DNA from 4 places in the Streptomyces sp. NBC_00887 genome. Region 1 is predicted to be linked to each of the others. Evidence: riboswitches for the same ligand, from Rfam matches in the RefSeq annotation. Region 1 holds a riboswitch; each other region holds the start of a gene.
What was found. Region 1 has a riboswitch for cobalamin ahead of OG844_RS08340 (cobalamin biosynthesis protein). Riboswitches for the same ligand answer to the same signal wherever they lie in the genome.
Positions count from the first base shown of each region.

Region 2: another riboswitch for cobalamin. It lies ahead of OG844_RS34820 (prenyltransferase/squalene oxidase repeat-containing protein); the one in region 1 lies ahead of OG844_RS08340 (cobalamin biosynthesis protein).
Region 3: another riboswitch for cobalamin. It lies ahead of cobN (cobaltochelatase subunit CobN); the one in region 1 lies ahead of OG844_RS08340 (cobalamin biosynthesis protein).
Region 4: another riboswitch for cobalamin. It lies ahead of OG844_RS37270 (cobalamin biosynthesis protein); the one in region 1 lies ahead of OG844_RS08340 (cobalamin biosynthesis protein).

Region 1 covers NZ_CP108788.1:1,819,222-1,821,412, reverse strand. The annotation lists gene OG844_RS08345 (cobyric acid synthase) at 1-434, opposite strand, end outside; gene OG844_RS08340 (cobalamin biosynthesis protein) at 431-1,378, opposite strand; cobalamin riboswitch at 1,508-1,635, opposite strand; gene OG844_RS08335 (hypothetical protein) at 1,799-2,020, opposite strand; gene OG844_RS08330 (anion permease) at 2,033-2,191, opposite strand, start outside.
Region 2 covers NZ_CP108788.1:7,634,624-7,636,814, reverse strand. The annotation lists gene OG844_RS34830 (PHB depolymerase family esterase) at 1-303, shown strand, start outside; gene OG844_RS34825 (hypothetical protein) at 285-797, opposite strand; cobalamin riboswitch at 959-1,092, shown strand; gene OG844_RS34820 (prenyltransferase/squalene oxidase repeat-containing protein) at 1,198-2,191, shown strand, end outside.
Region 3 covers NZ_CP108788.1:5,715,031-5,717,221, forward strand. The annotation lists gene cobN (cobaltochelatase subunit CobN) at 1-1,267, opposite strand, end outside; cobalamin riboswitch at 1,299-1,450, opposite strand; gene OG844_RS26115 (cobalamin biosynthesis protein CobG) at 1,650-2,191, shown strand, end outside.
Region 4 covers NZ_CP108788.1:8,183,282-8,185,472, forward strand. The annotation lists gene OG844_RS37265 (cobyric acid synthase) at 1-254, opposite strand, end outside; gene OG844_RS37270 (cobalamin biosynthesis protein) at 251-1,198, opposite strand; cobalamin riboswitch at 1,328-1,455, opposite strand; gene OG844_RS37275 (hypothetical protein) at 1,619-1,840, opposite strand; gene OG844_RS37280 (anion permease) at 1,853-2,191, opposite strand, start outside.

The sequences.
Region 1 (2,191 bases):
ATCTCGGCCGGACTGCCCGCCCCCTCGCAGATCACGGCGTCATACGTGCCCCGGAGCTGCTCCAGACAGTCCACGACCGTCCCCAGCAGCGATTCCTGGCGCCCGCCGTGGTAGCCCCGCGCGCTCATCTCGCCGACCGGCTTGCCCATCAGGACCACCTGACTGGAGCGGTCACCACCGGGCTTGAGCAGCACCGGATTCATCAGCACGCTCGGCTCCACCCGGGCGGCCTGCGCCTGCATCGCCTGGGCGCGGCCGATCTCCGCACCCTCGCGGGTGACGAACGAGTTCAGCGACATGTTCTGCGCCTTGAACGGCGCGACCTTCACCCCCCGGCGCACCAGCCACCGGCAGATTCCCGCCGTGACGACACTCTTGCCCGCGTCCGAGGTCGTTCCCGCGACCAGCAGCCCGCCGCCCTGTCCGCCGCTCATGCCCGGCCCCTCCTTCCCGAAGCCAGCCGCGCGGCCGCACACACGCCGAGGGCCAGCACACTCACCCGGCGCGACAGCCGCACCGCGCGTTCGATATCCGTCACCCGCACGTCCCGGCCGGTCTCCCCGTTGAGCACGGGCCGGTGCTCGACCCGCCCGCCGTACGCGAGGGTCCCGCCGAGGCGCACACCGAGCACACCCGCGAACGAGGCCTCCACCGGGCCCGCGTTGGGGCTCGGGTGCTTGCCCGCGTCGGCCCGCCAGGCCCGTACGGCCTCGCGCGGACGGCCACCGGCGGCCACGGCGAGCACGGCGGTGAGGCGGGCACCGGGCCAGCCGGCGAGGTCGTCGAGGCGGGCCGAGGCCCAGCCGTAGCGCCGGTGGCGCGGAGACCTGTGACCGACCATGGCGTCGAGGGTGTTGACGGCCCGGAATCCGACGAGGCCCGGGACACCACCGATGGCGCCCCACACCAGAGCGCCGACGACGGCGTCCGAGGTGTTCTCGGCGACGGACTCCACCACCGCGCGGGCGATCTGCGGTCCGTCGAGGGACTGGGGGTCACGGCCGCAGAGGTGCGGCAGCCGCTCCCGGGCCACCTCGATGTCACCGGCGGCGAGCGCACCGCCGATGGCCCGGGCCTCCCGGCCCAGCGACGTACCGCCGACGACGGACCAGGTGGCGACGGCGGTCAGTGCCACGGCCGCGGCGGGACGGTTGCGTACGGCACGGGCGGCCAGCGCGGCGGCGCCCGCTGCGCCCCCGGCGCAGACCAGCGCGTGCAGGGCGCCCCAGCCGCGGTGATCGCGCCACAGCCGGCTCTCGAGGCCTGCCGCGGCCTGCCCGAAGGCGGCGACGGGGTGGCCCCGCCGGGGGTCACCGAGCAGCAGGTCGCCGATCAGACCGGCGGTGGCGCCGTACGCGAAGATGCGGTCGGCTCGCACGGTTCAGCCGGCCGTCGTGCCTCGAAGGATGTTCGGAGCGGGTGACACAGGGACCGACGCACGGCAGCCAGGCATGGCAGATGTCCTTAACTCAGGGTCCGCGCCCTGGTTCGACGTGACCGGCGACGAGAGTCTCCTGGCTTCCGGATCCGCAGTTCCCCCGGCCTTCCAGTCCGTGCCGGACCGTGACTTCCGTGTGGGGGCCTGCTCCCCGGTGACAGTGGCGGGACCGCGCCGGATTCGCACCGGCTTCCTCTCCTGTCGCCGTAAATGGCACCGGCAGTCCACCACGCCCCGTGAACGCCCGTCAACCTGCCGTTGACCTGCGGAAGTGCAGTGTGCGCAGACGCACATCGGGCCGGACACACACGTGGTGTGTCCGGCCCGATGCGAGGAGACGGTGGCGTGGCGCCGGAGTGGTCAGACGACGATCAGATAGATCCCGTAGGCGACCGCCGCCGCGCACAGCCCGAAGCAGGCGTACGCGCCGGTGCGCGCCAGCGTGAGAGATCCGCCGGACTGCACCGCCGAGGCCTGCTTGGAGAGGCCGATGATGCCGAGAGTGAAGAGGCCGACCAGTGCGACGGTGACCACGAGGCTGACGCCGAAGACGGAGGCGAGAGCTGCCCAGTCGATGTTCATGCGGATCTGTCCTTACACCGTGGCCGGTCGGGCCGGGTCGGCCGGGGATCCGGCCGTCGGGGCCGGGGCCGGGATGGTGGTCTTGAGGTCCGGGACGCCGGAGCCGACGGGCGGAGGGCTGACGGCCGCGATGGCGGTGGTGACGACGCCCGCGGGCTCGGCGTCCGTCTC
Region 2 (2,191 bases), 5.8 Mb from region 1:
TCCGCCGGGGTCTCCTACCGCTACACCGTGGCGGCGGCCGACTCGTCGGGCACCGCCGGAGCCGTCACGTCCGCGGTGACCGCGACCACCTCGGGAGGCTCGGCCCCCGCACGGTGCTTCACCGCGACGAACTACGCGCATGTGACGGCGGGGCGGGCGTACACCTCGGGCGGTTACGTGTACGCGAACGGCTCCGCGCAGAACATGGGGCTGTACAACGTGTTCGTCACCCACACGCTCAGGGAGTCACCGGCCGGCCACTTCGTGATCGCGGACTCCGGTTGTCAGGCCGGGTCCTCGTAGTCGCCGCGGATCGCTTCGGGCAGCTCGCAGCCGTCCTCGACGGCTGTGAGCGACACGATCTGCTCCGTGCCGAAGCCCTCCATCGCGTAGTGCCGGGCGAACACCTTCCACCCCCGCTTGGCGAGGGTGCGGAAGGTGACGTCCTGCTCCTCGTGGCTGGAGACGATCTCCCAGTCCTGGCCGCGCAACGCCTTGACCGTGGCCTCGAAGGCGCGGGCCGCGTCCGCCGCGGGCGCGTCCCCCGTCCAGGGCGCCACGCAGTCCTGCCAGGCCCCCTCGGGCATGCCGGCCGTGGAGGTGTCGCCGGGCGGGAGCCCCGCCGCGTCGGCGAGGGCCGCTATCTCGTCGCCCACCGTCTGCTTGGTGAACGGTGCGGTGGGCGAGGGTGACGCCTTCGGCGCACCCTCGCTCCCGCCGACGAGACCGCAGCCTGCGGCCATGGTCATGAACGCGCTCACCGCGGCCGTCACGGCCACCGTTCTTCTCGTACGCACAGGTGCTTCCCGCCCCGGTCGTTCCTCCCCACGGGCGGGTGCCCGTGCGATCCCCGCCGGGAGTTTCGCATGCGCTCTGACCTGCTGGGAAGGCCTTTCCTCCGGCGTCCTGCGGCAGGTCCGCCGCGGGCGGAGCCGTCCGCACTCAGAGGCTCCGAAGCGCCCCGGTAGAGTGAGCGGGTCGTCATCATGCCCGTACGGGGGGAAGCCGGTGCGAATCCGGCGCTGACCCGCAGCCGTCATCCGCCTCAGGGGCGGAGAGCCGGAATGCCCCGTCCGTGAGCGTGACCGGCTCGCGCCACCGGAACCCCGGTGGCCGGCACCGTCGAGGTATACGGGGCCGGAGCCCGGTGCATCCGTGTGCCTGTGCCCGGTCCTCGCAGGAGAGGCCCAGCCCGCCATGACCGTACGCCGCCGCGCGGCAGCACTCGCGATCACCGCCGTGCTCTGTTCCGCAGCCGCCCCCGCAGCGGTCGCCGCACCGAGTCCTTCCCCGTCGGCGGACCTGCCGGCCGGGCTGTACGGGACGAAGGACCCCACGTACGACGGTGTGTGGCGACAGTCGCTGGCCTTCCTCGCCCAGAAGATCGAACTGGTCACGCCCGCCACGGAGTCGGTGGACTGGCTGGTGGGCCAGCAGTGCGCCGACGGCGCCTTCGCCTCCTACCGCGATGCTTCCAAGCCCTGCGACGCGAAGACGGTGGCGGACACCAACGCGACCGCGGCCGCGGTCCAGGCCGTGGTCGAGCTGGCCGTGCACCGCGAGGTCGTGGACAAGGGCGTCGGCTTCCTCAAGTCCGTACAGAACGAGGACGGCGGCTGGGGGTACAACCCGGGCAGCCCGAGCGACGCCAACTCCACCGCCGTCGTGATCGGAGCGCTGGCCCGCGCGGGTGTGCCGCTGGCCGACATCACGACCGAATCGGGGAAGACGCCGTACACGGCGCTGCAGACGTTCGCCCTGCCGTGCGGCGGCGAGGGCGGCGGCGCGTTCGCGTACCAGCCGGACAAGGACGGCAAGCTCACCGCCAACGCGGACGCCACGGCGGCAGCGGTGCTCGGCTCGATGGGCAAGGGCCTGGCCGCCGGCAACTCCAACGCGGTGAAGGCCCCCGTCTGCCACGAGGGCACCGGCCTCACGGCCGAACAGTCCGCGCAGAACGGCGCCTACTACCTCTCGGGCGCGCTCGCGGAGTCGGGCCATCTGGACCTCCCCCCGATGCCGGGTGCCGAGGACTCCGCGCCGCAGCCGGACTTCGGCAACACCGCCGACGCGGTCGTCGCCCTGGCCGCGTCCGGTCACAAGGACAAGGCGGCCGGAGCGGTCACCTATCTGCAGAAGAACTCTCAGGCATGGGCCAAGGAGGGCGGCCCCGCCGCCACCGCCCAGCTGG
Region 3 (2,191 bases), 3.9 Mb from region 1:
GGCGGTAGTCGGCGGCGGGGATCCGGACCGGGTTGCGGGCCAGCTGCTCCTCGGTGAGCCACTCCTGGTCGTGGCCGCCGGCCTCGATCAGCGCGTAGATCAGCTCGTCGCCGTCGCCGGAGACCAGACCCGGGATCTCCTCCTCGGGCCCGAAGTCGTAGCCCTCGGCCCGGAGCCTGCGCAGCAGGGCGACGGCGCTTGCGGGGGTGTCGAGGCCGACCGCGTTGCCGATGCGGGAGTGCTTGGTCGGGTACGCGGACAGGACGAGGGCGATCCGCTTCTCGGCGGCCGGGATGTGGCGGAGCCGGGCGTGCCGTACGGCGATCCCGGCGACCCGTGCCGCGCGCTCGGTGTCGGCGACGTACGCGGGCAGGCCGTCCTCGTCGATCTCCTTGAAGGAGAACGGCACCGTGATCAGGCGGCCGTCGAACTCCGGCACCGCGATCTGGGTGGCGGCGTCCAGCGGGGAGACGCCCTCGTCGTTCTCCTCCCAGGCGGCGCGGGGGCTGGTGAGGCAGAGCGCCTGGAGCACCGGCACGTCGAGGCCGGTGAGGGCGCCCGCGTCCCAGGACTCGTCGTCGCCGCCCGCGGACGCGGTGGCCGGCTTGGTGCCGCCCGCGGCGAGGACGGTCGTCACGATGGCGTCGGCGGCACGGAGTTCGTCGATGAGCTCGGGCTCGGGGGTACGGAGCGAGGCGACGTACAGCGGGAGGGCGTGGGCCCCCGCGTCCTCGACGGCGGTGCAGAGCGCTTCGATGAACGCCGTGTTCCCGCTCATGTGGTGGGCGCGGTAGTAGAGCACCGCGACGGTGGGCCCGGTGACGCCCTCACGGGCCGTCCGCTCCAGCGGGCCCCAGGCGGGTGCGGGGGCGGGCGGCTCGAAGCCGTGACCGGTGAGCAGCACGGTGTCGGAGAGGAACCGGGCCAGCTGCTCCAGGTTGGCGGGGCCGCCGTGCGCGAGGTAGGCGTGCGCCTCGGCGGCGATGCCGATGGGGACGGTGGACGCGGCCATCAGCTGGGCGTCGGGCGCCTGTTCACCGGTCAGCACGACGACGGGGCGACCGGTCGCCAGCACCAGGTCGAGGCCGTCCTGCCAGGCCCGTACGCCCCCGAGGAGGCGTACGACGACGAGGTCCGTGCCGTCCAGCAGCTCCGGGAGTTCATCGAGGGAGAGCCGGGAGGGGTTGGCGTAGCGGTAGTTGACCGGGCCCGCGGATGCGCGGGCGCTGAGCAGGTCGGTGTCGGACGTCGACAGGAGCAGGATCATGCGGCGTCAGCCCTTCCTCGGGGTGTCCACGCCCCGGGCGGTGTCGGACGGCAGGAGTTCCTGACTCGCCCGGTCGTGGACCGGGCTCACAGTGGCGGGACCGCGCCGGAATCTCACCGGGCTTCCTCCCATGTCGCCGTCTGGCGATGGCGGGCCGAACGGACCGCCGCTAGGCATAGTAGGCGGCGGACGGCCGGGCGTGACGGGATGCCCCTGGACGGGACTTGTCCTGGTCGCACGACGGGCCGGTTTTCGCCCTGCGGCGGCCGGGACCGGGCAACGAACCCGGCACGGGCCCCGGACCGGTCGCGATTCCGGGTCCGGCCGGTGGGTGTCCTACAGGTCACAGTCACCGTAGGACTGTGCCGCGGTCACGGTCGGTATGCTCGCCGCCATGCCCCCATCCGCCCTCCCGCCCCGGTCTCCGGGCGGTGATGCCTGCCCCGGAACACTGCGTCTGCACCGGGCGGACGACGGTGCGCTGGCGCGGGTCCGGCTGCCCGGCGGCGTGCTGACGGTTGCGCGTGCGAACACCCTCGGAGAGGCCGCGGAGCGGCTGGGCGACGGTGAGTTGCACCTCACCTCGCGCGGCAACGTGCAGCTGCGCGGGCTCGCCCCGGACTGCGGTGCGGAGTTGGCCGGACTGCTGGGCAGGGCCGGGCTGCTGCCCTCCGAACGCCACGAGCGGATACGCAACATCGTCGCTTCCCCCCTCGCGGGACTCGACGGCCTCGGAGCCGCTGAGGTCGGAGTGTGGCTGGCCGGACTTGACCGCTTGCTGTGCGGAAGCGACCGTGCGGCCGCGCTCTCCGGCCGCTTCCTGTTCGCACTCGATGACGGCCGCGGTGATGTGGACGCCCTCGGCGCCGACCTCACCCTGCTGGCCCGTGACGACGGCGAAGCGATGCTGCGTGTCGGGGACAC
Region 4 (2,191 bases), 6.4 Mb from region 1:
GGCTTGAGCAGCACCGGATTCATCAGCACGCTCGGCTCCACCCGGGCGGCCTGCGCCTGCATCGCCTGGGCGCGGCCGATCTCCGCACCCTCGCGGGTGACGAACGAGTTCAGCGACATGTTCTGCGCCTTGAACGGCGCGACCTTCACCCCCCGGCGCACCAGCCACCGGCAGATTCCCGCCGTGACGACACTCTTGCCCGCGTCCGAGGTCGTTCCCGCGACCAGCAGCCCGCCGCCCTGTCCGCCGCTCATGCCCGGCCCCTCCTTCCCGAAGCCAGCCGCGCGGCCGCACACACGCCGAGGGCCAGCACACTCACCCGGCGCGACAGCCGCACCGCGCGTTCGATATCCGTCACCCGCACGTCCCGGCCGGTCTCCCCGTTGAGCACGGGCCGGTGCTCGACCCGCCCGCCGTACGCGAGGGTCCCGCCGAGGCGCACACCGAGCACACCCGCGAACGAGGCCTCCACCGGGCCCGCGTTGGGGCTCGGGTGCTTGCCCGCGTCGGCCCGCCAGGCCCGTACGGCCTCGCGCGGACGGCCACCGGCGGCCACGGCGAGCACGGCGGTGAGGCGGGCACCGGGCCAGCCGGCGAGGTCGTCGAGGCGGGCCGAGGCCCAGCCGTAGCGCCGGTGGCGCGGAGACCTGTGACCGACCATGGCGTCGAGGGTGTTGACGGCCCGGAATCCGACGAGGCCCGGGACACCACCGATGGCGCCCCACACCAGAGCGCCGACGACGGCGTCCGAGGTGTTCTCGGCGACGGACTCCACCACCGCGCGGGCGATCTGCGGTCCGTCGAGGGACTGGGGGTCACGGCCGCAGAGGTGCGGCAGCCGCTCCCGGGCCACCTCGATGTCACCGGCGGCGAGCGCACCGCCGATGGCCCGGGCCTCCCGGCCCAGCGACGTACCGCCGACGACGGACCAGGTGGCGACGGCGGTCAGTGCCACGGCCGCGGCGGGACGGTTGCGTACGGCACGGGCGGCCAGCGCGGCGGCGCCCGCTGCGCCCCCGGCGCAGACCAGCGCGTGCAGGGCGCCCCAGCCGCGGTGATCGCGCCACAGCCGGCTCTCGAGGCCTGCCGCGGCCTGCCCGAAGGCGGCGACGGGGTGGCCCCGCCGGGGGTCACCGAGCAGCAGGTCGCCGATCAGACCGGCGGTGGCGCCGTACGCGAAGATGCGGTCGGCTCGCACGGTTCAGCCGGCCGTCGTGCCTCGAAGGATGTTCGGAGCGGGTGACACAGGGACCGACGCACGGCAGCCAGGCATGGCAGATGTCCTTAACTCAGGGTCCGCGCCCTGGTTCGACGTGACCGGCGACGAGAGTCTCCTGGCTTCCGGATCCGCAGTTCCCCCGGCCTTCCAGTCCGTGCCGGACCGTGACTTCCGTGTGGGGGCCTGCTCCCCGGTGACAGTGGCGGGACCGCGCCGGATTCGCACCGGCTTCCTCTCCTGTCGCCGTAAATGGCACCGGCAGTCCACCACGCCCCGTGAACGCCCGTCAACCTGCCGTTGACCTGCGGAAGTGCAGTGTGCGCAGACGCACATCGGGCCGGACACACACGTGGTGTGTCCGGCCCGATGCGAGGAGACGGTGGCGTGGCGCCGGAGTGGTCAGACGACGATCAGATAGATCCCGTAGGCGACCGCCGCCGCGCACAGCCCGAAGCAGGCGTACGCGCCGGTGCGCGCCAGCGTGAGAGATCCGCCGGACTGCACCGCCGAGGCCTGCTTGGAGAGGCCGATGATGCCGAGAGTGAAGAGGCCGACCAGTGCGACGGTGACCACGAGGCTGACGCCGAAGACGGAGGCGAGAGCTGCCCAGTCGATGTTCATGCGGATCTGTCCTTACACCGTGGCCGGTCGGGCCGGGTCGGCCGGGGATCCGGCCGTCGGGGCCGGGGCCGGGATGGTGGTCTTGAGGTCCGGGACGCCGGAGCCGACGGGCGGAGGGCTGACGGCCGCGATGGCGGTGGTGACGACGCCCGCGGGCTCGGCGTCCGTCTCGTTGACGTTGGTGTGGTCGACCGGCTTGCGGCGCGACAGCAGCCAGATGGCAGCGGAGCCCGCGACGAGGAGCACGGCGACCACGCCGACACCCCAGGGGCCCTGCTTGGTGAGGAACTCCGCGCCCGCGCCGACCAGACCGGCGGCCGGCAGGGTCAGGCCCCAGGCGATGAACATGCG